DNA from 2 places in the Paenibacillus sp. JT22N12 genome. Region 2 is predicted to be linked to the other one. Evidence: riboswitches for the same ligand, from Rfam matches in the RefSeq annotation. Region 2 holds a riboswitch; the other holds the start of a gene.
What was found. A riboswitch is a leader RNA that binds a small molecule or an ion and turns the genes downstream of it on or off. The one in region 2 is predicted to bind ZMP and ZTP.
Positions count from the first base shown of each region.

Region 1: linked by a shared signal. The riboswitch ahead of AC0YOA_RS20305 (bifunctional 5,10-methylenetetrahydrofolate dehydrogenase/5,10-methenyltetrahydrofolate cyclohydrolase) and the one ahead of rpiB (ribose 5-phosphate isomerase B) in region 2 are both predicted to bind ZMP and ZTP.

Region 1 is NZ_JBWDNU010000005.1:221,781-227,176, forward strand. It holds gene AC0YOA_RS20285 (ABC transporter permease) at 1-590, shown strand, start outside; gene AC0YOA_RS20290 (ABC transporter permease) at 587-1,378, shown strand; gene AC0YOA_RS20295 (ABC transporter ATP-binding protein) at 1,427-2,449, shown strand; gene AC0YOA_RS20300 (cyclodeaminase/cyclohydrolase family protein) at 2,666-3,292, opposite strand; gene AC0YOA_RS20305 (bifunctional 5,10-methylenetetrahydrofolate dehydrogenase/5,10-methenyltetrahydrofolate cyclohydrolase) at 3,289-4,155, opposite strand; ZMP/ZTP riboswitch at 4,238-4,377, opposite strand; gene AC0YOA_RS20310 (MarR family winged helix-turn-helix transcriptional regulator) at 4,556-4,999, shown strand; gene AC0YOA_RS20315 (pirin family protein) at 5,220-5,396, shown strand, end outside.
Region 2 is NZ_JBWDNU010000007.1:172,324-177,719, reverse strand. It holds gene AC0YOA_RS24170 (MDR family MFS transporter) at 1-847, opposite strand, end outside; gene AC0YOA_RS24165 (L-threonylcarbamoyladenylate synthase) at 1,102-2,220, shown strand; gene AC0YOA_RS24160 (manganese efflux pump MntP) at 2,308-2,868, shown strand; gene AC0YOA_RS24155 (low molecular weight protein arginine phosphatase) at 2,898-3,479, shown strand; ZMP/ZTP riboswitch at 3,566-3,648, shown strand; gene rpiB (ribose 5-phosphate isomerase B) at 3,780-4,247, shown strand; gene AC0YOA_RS24145 (TIGR01440 family protein) at 4,355-5,002, shown strand; gene AC0YOA_RS24140 (serine hydroxymethyltransferase) at 5,173-5,396, shown strand, end outside.

The DNA of each region.
Region 1 (5,396 bases), on a different contig from region 2:
ATCAGGTCAGCTTGTGGGTCGCCGCTTTTCTGAACAACGGCCTGGGCCTGGAGCAATCCGTCCGAACCGGTCAAATCGCCATTGAGCTCATGCGTCCGGTTCACCTGTTCTATCAGCTGATGTGCAAGGAATGGGGGCAGATCGCCTACCAGTTTGTCTACAAGTTTCTCCCGATTTACACGCTGTACCTCTTCGTCCTTCCGCTTCATGTCCCTTCATCCCTGCTTACATTCATCTGGACCGCTGTCGCTTTGATGCTCGCCGCCTATATTTCCATCTGCATCAATTTCCTGATTGGAGCCCTGGCGCTCTGGACGACCGAATCACGCTGGCTGTACTGGGTGAATTACGCCTTCAGTATGCTGCTGTCCGGCTTCCTCATTCCCATTGAGTGGCTGCCGAACTGGCTCGAGCTGATCAGCCGGGCTTCGTTCTACCCGTTCCTGCATTACGTGCCGACCCGGATTTATCTGGGCATGGACGGCCCCGTCCCGCTGCTCGGCTCTCTTGGCTGGGGCGCCGGACTCACCGGCATCTGCCTGATGATTGCCCGGACGATGCGGCGCAAAGTGGAGGTGCAGGGCGGATGAAATGGCTTCGCATGTACCATCTGCTGGTAGTCGCCAGCCTTCGCAGCCGTATGCAGTACAAATTCAATTTCTGGTTCTCTTCCCTGATGGCTGCCCTGATCAATGTCGTGGAATTCGCCATGCTGGCTATTATTCTGCTGAAATTCGGCCATATTAAAGGCTGGTCTCTGGCAGAAGCCGGCTATCTGTATGCCATCCTGACTCTGTCCAAAGCGATATACCGGACGGTAGCCTCTGATGTGCATCATCTGGAAAAATATTTGCTCAGCGGCGACCTGGACAGTCTGCTGCTGCGGCCGGTCCCCGTGCTGCTCGGACTGATGTCGTTCAATGTATCCTTCCGGATCGGGGAGATCATTCAAGGCGCTGCCGTGCTTGCTGTCAGCATGCAGGCTTTATTTGCCGCCGGGCAAATCTCCTGGGCCTCTATCCCGCTGACGCTGCTGGTTATCCTCTCAGGCGCTTTGCTATTATTCGGAATCGGACTGCTTACGGCTACAGCCGGCTTCTGGATTACGAGGATTGAAGAGCTTCAGAATATTACGGAGGACGCAGCGCGGACAGCCGTCCAGTATCCGGTTTCGATTTATCCCAAGTGGATGCAGGTCATGCTGCTCAGCGTTATTCCGGTCGCATTCGCCAATTATGTCCCCTCATTGTATATTCTGCGCGAGGAAGGCGGAGTCTGGCTGCTGTTGTCCGCATTCGCGGCGGCTGTGCTGGTATTTGCCGCAGGACTGTTTATGTGGCGGGTCGGTTTATCCCGTTATCAGAGTACAGGCAGCTAAACAAGCATCTCTATTCGTATATTCTCAAATAGGAGGACCAGCGCTCATATGATAACGGTCGAGCACTTATCCAAGGAATTCAAATCAGCCGTCCCCAAGGAGGGGCGGTTCAGCGGGCTGCGCACCATGTTCTCAAGGGATTATAAGGTGAAGGAAGCCGTCCGTGATATCAGCTTTACGATTAATCAGGGGGAATTCGTCGGGTATATCGGGCCTAACGGAGCGGGAAAATCAACAACGATCAAGATGCTATCCGGCATTCTTCATCCCTCAGCGGGCGAAGTGCGGATTGCCGGCATGAGCCCCCACCGCGAGCGGCGCACCGTCGCGCGCAGACTTGGCGTGCTGTTCGGTCAACGGACACAGTTGTGGTGGGACTTGCCGGTGCGGGATTCCTTCGACATTTTGGCCGCCATGTACGGTGTGCCCGATGAAGTGAAATCGCGGCGCCTTGGCGAGCTGAGCGAACTGCTGACTCTTGCCCCGTTCATGGAGACGCCAGTGCGCAAGCTGTCACTCGGACAAAGAATGCGCGCCGACATCGCGGCGGCGCTGCTCCACGATCCGGACATTCTGTTTCTCGATGAGCCGACCATTGGACTTGATGTAATCGCCAAACGGAGCATCCGCGAATTTTTGCATTCCATCAACCGCGAGCTCGGCAAGACGATCCTGCTCACGACTCATGATATGGACGATATTGAACAGCTGTGCAGCCGCGTCATTGTGATCAATGACGGCCGTCTCGGATTTGACGGGACAACCGACGGGCTGAGGCGGAGGATCGGCTTGCCGACCATCATTCGGGTAACCTATCTCAGCATGGCTTCTCCGCTGATAGACGGCCAGTTTAATCCGGCCGACTGGCCGGGAAGCGCCGCTGAGGAACCGCAGGATCACCGTTGGCCCCTGCGTCTTACGGGAAGCGACGGTCATACGCTTACCGTGGAGTGCAACCGCGATCAGCTCAGCGCCATGGAGGCGCTGCGGATGCTGGAGCAGCTGGGCGAGATCGAAGATGTTCATATGGAGGAGCCCGACTTTGAAGAAATCGTTCACCGGGTCTACTAAGTCCTGATTGTGTTAAAGACCTGATCAGGATAAATCAGGTCTTTATTTACAAACGCCCCACTCCATGCGCGCAGCCCGTCAGAGTCAGTTGGTATTGGCCAGTCCGTTGGCATTAGCCAGTTAGTTGGCGTTGGCCAATCAGTTGGTATCGGCCAGTCCGTACGCCACTTGGAGTATGGGCCTAAGTTTATCTTGTCTCAAATGAAAAGGAGCAGCTTACAATCGAGATCTGACTGTCGTCAGGATCTCTGCCTTCAGCTTGGCACCCGCAAGCTCAAGCGCTTCACCCTGTTCACGAATGCGTTCTGCGGCTGCCAGGTCTTGAATGGAGCTCAAATTAATTTCCACCGTGAGCCAAGCCGATTGGATCGCCGCTTCGAGCATCAGGGCGGCGATTCCCCAATCGGAGATGACATTGCGGTTCACTTTCATAACCGCATCATGCAGCAGCAGCAGCAGCTCATGGCACAGCACCATTAAGCCTAATGGCACCTCGGCAGCGCGGACAGCAGCTCCGCTGAGGGCCTTTTTGCGCAGCTCCCGCCCTTCTTCAGTTGTCCTTGGCAGAGCCAGAACACGCATAAATTCCCCGAAGCTCTCTATATCCTCCAGCATGACCGCCTCGCATGCCGATACAGCCCCCGTCATTTGTCCGGTGATGAAATTCATATCCGCCTGCACATCTTCATACTTGTTTCCTGTCGTCAGCCGGGTTACCATCGAGCCCATGGATGCGCCAAGTGCCGCGGCGAGGGCAGCCACGCTTCCTCCTCCTGGAGTAGGAGAAGCGGAGCCCGCTTTCTCCAAAAAAGCATGGATCGATTGCTTCCATGAATCGCTCATATGTGCAGCCTCCCCGCATCCTGCTGCAGCTTTAATGCATGCAGGACATTCTCGAATAGTATCGTTGTGGTCAATGTGCCCACACCCCCAGGGACCGGTGAAGAAGCCGCTACAAAATCGGCCGTTTCCGGAGCGGCATCACCGGCAATTCCACTGCCATCTTGACTGACATTGATGCCTGCGTCAATGAGAGTCAGCCCGGTATGAACCATCTCCGGGGTAATCAGGTTCAATCGGCCCGCAGCCGTGACCAGCACGTCCGCAGCCTTGATCATTCGAGCCAGATCAGCCGTACGGGAATGGCACACGGTCACAGTTGCGTTCAGGTGCAGCAGCATTTGCGTCAGAGGCCGGCCTACCGTCTCCCCCCTGCCGACAACGACAACATGCTTGCCGCTTAGCGGGATTCCCGCAGCCTCAATCAATCGGATGCAGGACTGCGGGGTAGCCGGCCGCAGACCGGGTTCATTCATCATGCAGGCCAGCTTATTGGCCGGGGTAATACCGTCAATATCCTTCAGCGGATCCAGCGCAGCCGCAAGCCGGCTGGAATCCAATCCCGCTGGCAGCGGAAGCTCGATCAGGATGCCATGAATTCTGTCATCCCCATTCAACCGCTGAATCTCCCGGAGCAATTCAGCCTCCTTGACGTTCTGCTCGAAAGTCAGAAGCTCGAAGCCGATCCCCAGCTTCCCGGCAAGCCGCCCCTTGGCGTTGGCATAGGCTGCCGAGGCCGGGTCTCCATTTACCATCAGGACCGCAATTGCCGGTGCAATCCCTGTTTCCTTCCATTCCTGAACCTGTGTCTTGATGAGCCCGCCTGCCTCATCAGCGAGCGGTTTTGCCTTCAACAGCTTGGCCATGATCGAATGCCTCCCTCATGCAATAGGTAAACAAAAAAAAGCATCTGAAAGGACCCGTGCTCTTAAGCACATCTTCCTTCAAATACTTTGCCCAGGCGTACGGCTATGACAGAGCGGCCGCTGCACCCCAATTAACTGATAGCGGAGGTCAGCATGGATACGCTCATTCAGTCGCTTGCTTCCTCGTGGTTAATCCACGCTGCGCCAGTTGCACGCGACCCTTATTCCAATGCTGTCATTATAGCAGAAACGAGGTCCAGAAGAAACGGCTACTGACGTCCTCTGGAGGATATATTGGAATTCCCCAGACTGTAACAAAATGCAGCCGCTTGACAACGTCGTCAAATTGATTTATCTTTAAATTAAGATATTTAATATAAAAGAAAATGAGGTGAGCAGCGTGAGTCAACCTCCGGATACTTCTTTACAGCTATTCGTTACTTTATCACGGGCGAATCAATGGGTTAGCGCGCATATACAGCAGGATATTCGCAAATACGGGTTGAACCCCACTGAATTTGGTGTACTGGAGCTGCTGTATCATAAGGGAGAGCAGCCTCTGCAGCAGATTGGCGAGAAAATATTGATGACAAGCGGCAATATTACCTACGTCATCGACAAGCTGACGGCTAAAGGATTAGCGCGGCGCAAGGCATGTCCTACGGACAGGAGAGTAATTTTCGCAGAGCTTACGGAGCAGGGGACCGAGCTGCTTGAGCGGATTTTTCCAGAGCATACCGTGGCGATTCAGAAGGCGGTAGCCGGTCTCACGGCTGAAGAGCAGACACAGGCCATTCAACTGCTTAAGAAGCTGGGCCTTGCAGCCCAGGCAAGCTTCATCTAGTTAGCTGCTTGCATTCAGAGCTACAGTGAAGCTGCGCACGCGGAACCGTCTTCAGATATTCGAGGGGGATGAGAGTGTTCACCGCTTGTCACTTGTCTAAAAATCCGTTGCAGACTGTTTCCGTCTGATACGCGGTATGATAACCGGCTTTTTGAGACGATCAATTGTCATATTGAGGCTATACCCTAATTATATAAAACCAATAATGGAGGTCATTTCTATGCAAACCTTAATATACGGTCCAACTTTACAAGGCAGAGGCGCATTTGACGGCGGCAAAATTACAGAGCAGAAACCAATCGGCTTTACCGGGGACGGCTCGGTGCTGCGCAGGCTCGGCCCTTTGTTCTACTGGGCTTGGGCGCATTCGGCCGAAGGCGGGCACATTCCGCTGCAT
Region 2 (5,396 bases):
AATAAAGGCTGATTGTGATGATGCAAATGGTAATCAATGAAATCGTATAACGAGCATTGCCGAATACCCTCAGATTCAAGAGCGGTGTCTGTGCAGTAAGCTCGCGCCAGATGAACAGGGCCAGAAACACGAAACCTGCTGCGATCAAACTGATCACCTTTGTCGATGACCACCCCCAGGCATGGCCTTGCGATAAGGCTACCAGAAGCGAGGAGCTGCTGACGATAACAGTGACAAAACCGATCAGATCAAAGGACTTGGGCACATTCAACCTGTAGTAAGGGATGAATGGAAGGATGAGCAGAACACCGATAATGCCGATCGGCACATTCATCCAGAACAACCACTGCCAGGTGAGATTGTCAAGCAGCCAGCCGCTGAGCGTTGGTCCGATTGCAGGAGCCAGCATGGCCGACATGGCCCAGAAGCTGACTGCGATCGGCTGCTTCTCGCGGGGGATGACCTGATAAATAATCGACATGGTAGCTGGAATGATGAGACCGCTGAAGGCCCCTTGCAAAATACGGAATGCGATGAGTGACGGGGCGCTCCATGCCAGTGCGCATAAGGCGGAGGCAATGGTGAAGCCCAGCAGGGAGACGAGATAAAGCCATTTATAGCTGAACCGTTCGCCGAAATAGCCGCTGATCGGGGCAAATGTCCCCATGGCAAGCATAAAACCTGTCAGTGTCCATTGAATGGTGTTCAGATCGGAAGCAAAGTCAACCTGCAAAACAGGAATGGCGATGTTAATCGTACTGACACTGAGCGTAGAAATAAAACTGCCGAAGAAAATGGCAATCATAATGGGCAGGAAACGGACCTGCTTGGCTTCTTCTGTCTGCATCTGTAATCCTCCATTGCGCATGTAAAAATGCGAAGCTGATATATCTGAATTTATATATAAATAATCGTAGTTATCATACATCCGCAAAAGGTTAAAAGTCAAAGGAAATTACATGATTTTCCGGATAGCTTCCTAATAGATGTCAGAAAAGATTCCATAGTACTCCGGATATCGGAGAGGATGTGAGACTTGCCATGTATGATATAATGAAAGAAATAAAAATGATTAATTGACGTCTAAGGATTGGTTGCATAATGACGAGCAAAACCAAGGTGTATCAAGTCGATCCCGCAAGCCCCGACGATAAGATCATCAGAGAAGCCGCACGTACTCTCCGTCAGGGAGGAACGGTGGCATTTCCCACTGAAACGGTGTACGGGCTCGGAGCCAACGCATTGGATCACGATGCAGTAAGCAGAATTTTTGAGGCCAAAGGAAGACCTTCGGACAATCCGCTCATTGTGCATATTTCGGACTCTGCGCAGCTTGATTCGTTTACCGCTCCCTGCGGGGAGCTGGTTCAGCTTCTGATGGACCGCTTCTGGCCGGGGCCGCTTACGATTGTTCTGCCCCTGAAGAGGGCCTCCGTATCGGAGCATGTCACGGCAGGGCTGGACACCGTTGCCGTCAGGATGCCTGCGCATCCCGTGGCACTGGCGTTGATCACGGCTGCCGGGTGTCCGGTTGCGGCGCCCAGCGCCAACAGCTCGGGCCGCCCCAGTCCGACAGAAGCGGCGCATGTTCTGGATGATCTGAACGGACGGATTGATGCCGTTATTGACGGAGGTTCGGCCGGCGTGGGACTGGAGTCGACAGTTGTTGAGGTTGAAGCAGGCGGCATTGTACGGATTCTGCGACCAGGCGGGATAACAGCTGAATCGCTGCGCGCAGCGGGGGCGCAGGTCGAATATGATATAGCTGCCGCCCCTCATGATAATGGACAGGAACGCACCCCGGGTTCCGTTGAATTGGGAGCGCATGAACACCCGGCAGCCGGCATCGCTCCGAGATCCCCAGGAATGAAGTATGCCCATTATGCGCCCAGGGGAGTCATGCAGCTGGTTCAGGGCGGCATCGACGAAGTTGCCGCTTATATCGGCAAGCAGAGCCGGAATGCCCGGGCGGAAGGTGAACGTACGGGTGTGCTCGCGTTCCATGAGCATGCCGACCGATTTGATGCCGATCATGTATTGGTCATCGGCAGCCTCGGCAATCTGGAGCGGGCGGCTCAGGGCTTATATGCCGCCCTGCGTTCATTTGATGATCTCGGCGTGAGCCGAATTTGGGCGGAGACTTGTCCGGAGGCCGGCATCGGGCATGCCTTGATGAACCGGCTTGCCAAAGCGGCAGCCCAGCAGATCATCCGCGTATAACGCCCTTCCCGGGCTGCGCTTTTACAGGTCATGTTTAACCCCTTGTCCGCATATGCTGGAAAAGAATGCGGACAAGGGGGAAAAAGAATGGTCGAAGCGGGTATGCATGCCGGACAACTGCTGACGCTGTTACTTATGGCGATAGCTCTTGGGATGGACGCTTTTTCACTCGGGGTCGGTATAGGAATGAAGGGTATTCGGCTTGTTGATATTCTTAAATTAAGTGCGGTTATCGCGCTGTTTCATATAATAATGCCTCTTATGGGCATGCTTACCGGTAAATACGTCAGCTCCCTGCTCGGAGATGTGGCTTCATCCGCCGCCGGTGTGCTGCTGCTGCTCTTGGGCGGCCACATGATTTACAGCTCCCTGCGGGGCGAATCCGTGGAATCCCTTGATCACAGCACGGTTTGGGGGATGCTGCTGTTTGCGCTCAGCGTGAGCATTGATTCATTTTCCGTAGGCATTTCACTGGGCATGTTTGCGGCGGATGTGCTGGTCACGGTGCTTCTGTTCGGCTTCTTCGGCGGAATCATGTCCACGGTTGGACTGCTCATCGGACGGCGGGTCAGTTCAAGCATGGGCGAGTACGGGGAAGCGCTGGGCGGCGTTATTTTGTTCACGTTCGGGCTGCTTGTTTTATTTTGAATAAATTGAGGAAAAGGAGTGCGAGTGCTATGAAACGGATTTTGTTCGTTTGCACCGGCAATACATGCCGTTCCCCGATGGCGGAGGCCATTCTTAAGGAGCTTGCGAGAAAGCAGGGCAGGCAGCTGGAGGTACGCTCGGCAGGTGTGTCCACGGTGGATGGACTTCCTGTTTCTTCGAATGCTGTAGGCGTGCTGCGTCAAAGGGAGGTTTCATGTACTGGCGGCTCCAAAGCGCTTGATGGCGGTTCAGTCGTTTGGGCGGATCTGATTTTGACCATGACGACAAGCCATAAACGCAATTTGCTGCAGCGCTTCCCGCAAGCGGTGGATAAAACTTACACGCTCAAGGAATTCGTCGGCTGCGACGAGAAGGTGCTGGCCGATATTTCGGAGCTGGAGGGGCTTTACACGGAATGGCAGATGAAGCAGGCGCTTGGCCAACAGATGACCAGTGCCGAGCGCGACCGCCTGCTTGAGCTTGAGAAGCGGATTCCCGATTTTGACATAGCCGACCCCTTTGGCGGGTCGATGGAGATGTATAAGCGCAGCGCCGACGAGATCGAGGATGCATTGAGGAAGCTGCTGGATAAGCTTGGCCCTTCCCGATAAGGTCGTTTACAAAATATCCGCATCAGCCCCTGACGCCGATGATTGATTTTAAACAGGCAATACGTTATGATAAAAACAACTAAGACGGTTTCTGATGTAACTGGCGACTAAAGTGGATCAAACCATGGTGGAGCATCAGATCATACGGCCGGTCGCCTGGGCAAAGAGCAGCGTGCGAAAGCATGTCATGCTCTTTTTTCGTCTTCCAGGCGATTTCAGCATGATTTCAGGTATACTAGTAACATGATTCATCGACATTTTTCGCCATCCAAGGCGGTCAAACCGGGAGGATTATATGTTATGAAAATCGCCATTGGCGCCGATCACGGCGGTTACCGCCTCAAGGAGGAGCTCGCTACCTTCATCCGGTCGCTCGGTCATGAAATCGAAGATGTCGGCTGCGATTGCGAGCAATCCGTGGACTACCCTGATTATGCGCTTCCTGTCTGCGAAAGAGTAACAAGCGGGAAGGCGGAACGCGGAATTCTTGTCTGCGGCACAGGAATCGGCATGTCAATTGCGGCCAACAAAACGGCCGGCATCCGGTGCGCACTTGTGCACGATACCTTCTCGGCCAAGGCAACCCGTGAGCATAATGATACGAATGTGCTGGCGATGGGAGAACGCGTCATCGGACCTGGGCTTGCCCAGGAGATCGTCCGAATCTGGCTGGAAACCCCGTTCTCGGGGGAGCAGCGTCATGTTGGCAGGATCGGCAAGGTCATGAAGCTTGAAGAAAATGCGTCTTCTCCCTCAACCGTTATTTGAATCCGTTTTTGCCAACCGGCGCAAGCTGCCGTTCCGGGATTGTTTTTCAGAGGGAAGCACCATACTTAGCAGCAAGCGGAAGATCCGAATCGAAGGAGTGTCAGGTGATGAACCGGGAACTGAAGCTGGATACGATTGCAGGTGATGTTGAAGCTGTTGTCCGTGAGCTGGCGCATGCCGCTCAGCTTCGAAGCGGACAGCTTCTGGTAATTGGCGCAAGCACAAGCGAAATCATCGGTCAGCGGATTGGCACATCAGGCACGCTGGAGACAGCCAAAGCGGTTTTCGAAGGCGTCGAGGCGGCCCGCCGTGACATCGGCTTTCACCCCGTCTATCAGTGCTGCGAGCATTTGAATCGGGCGCTTGTGATGGAGAGGGATATCGCAGAGCGGTATGGACTGGAGATTGTAGGAGCCATTCCCGTACCGAAAGCCGGCGGTTCGATGGCTTCCTACGCCTACCGGCAGCTGTCCGATCCCTGTCTGACGGAGTCGGTGCAGGCGCATGCCGGACTGGATATTGGCGATACGTTCATCGGCATGCATCTGCGGCGTGTTGCTGTTCCCGTCAGGCCGACAATCCGTTCCATTGGAGAAGCGCATCTGACAATGGCTTATACGCGTCCAAAGCTGATCGGCGGCATTCGCGCTGTATATACGGAGGAAGAGGCCGGCATTCCGGGCAGTTCAGCTGCTGAAGCCTTTACTGATACATCCCCAGGTGGCCCTGAGTCTCCGGGCGGCATATGCGACTAGAGAAGTTGATTCGGCGTTTGACCACATACCGCGTTAATTAACAACCGCCAATAAACATGTTTTGCGAATTGTTTCTGACCCATGGCTGCTCAAGAAGCTGCAAAGGCCAGTCAGCGCAATGCAAGGGACTGTTATAGAAGGCGTTACATTTAAGGAGGATAAACAAAACAATGGAACATTTACGCAAACAAGACCCTGAATTGGTAAAAGCACTCGGACTTGAGCTGCAGCGTCAGCGCGACAACATTGAGCTTATCGCATCCGAGAACATTGTCTCCGAAGCTGTGCTGGAAGCCATGGGAACCGTATTGACGAACAAATACGCCGAAGGCTACCCGGGCAAACGCTACTACGGCGGCTGCGAGCATGTGGATATCGCCGAGAACATTGCCCG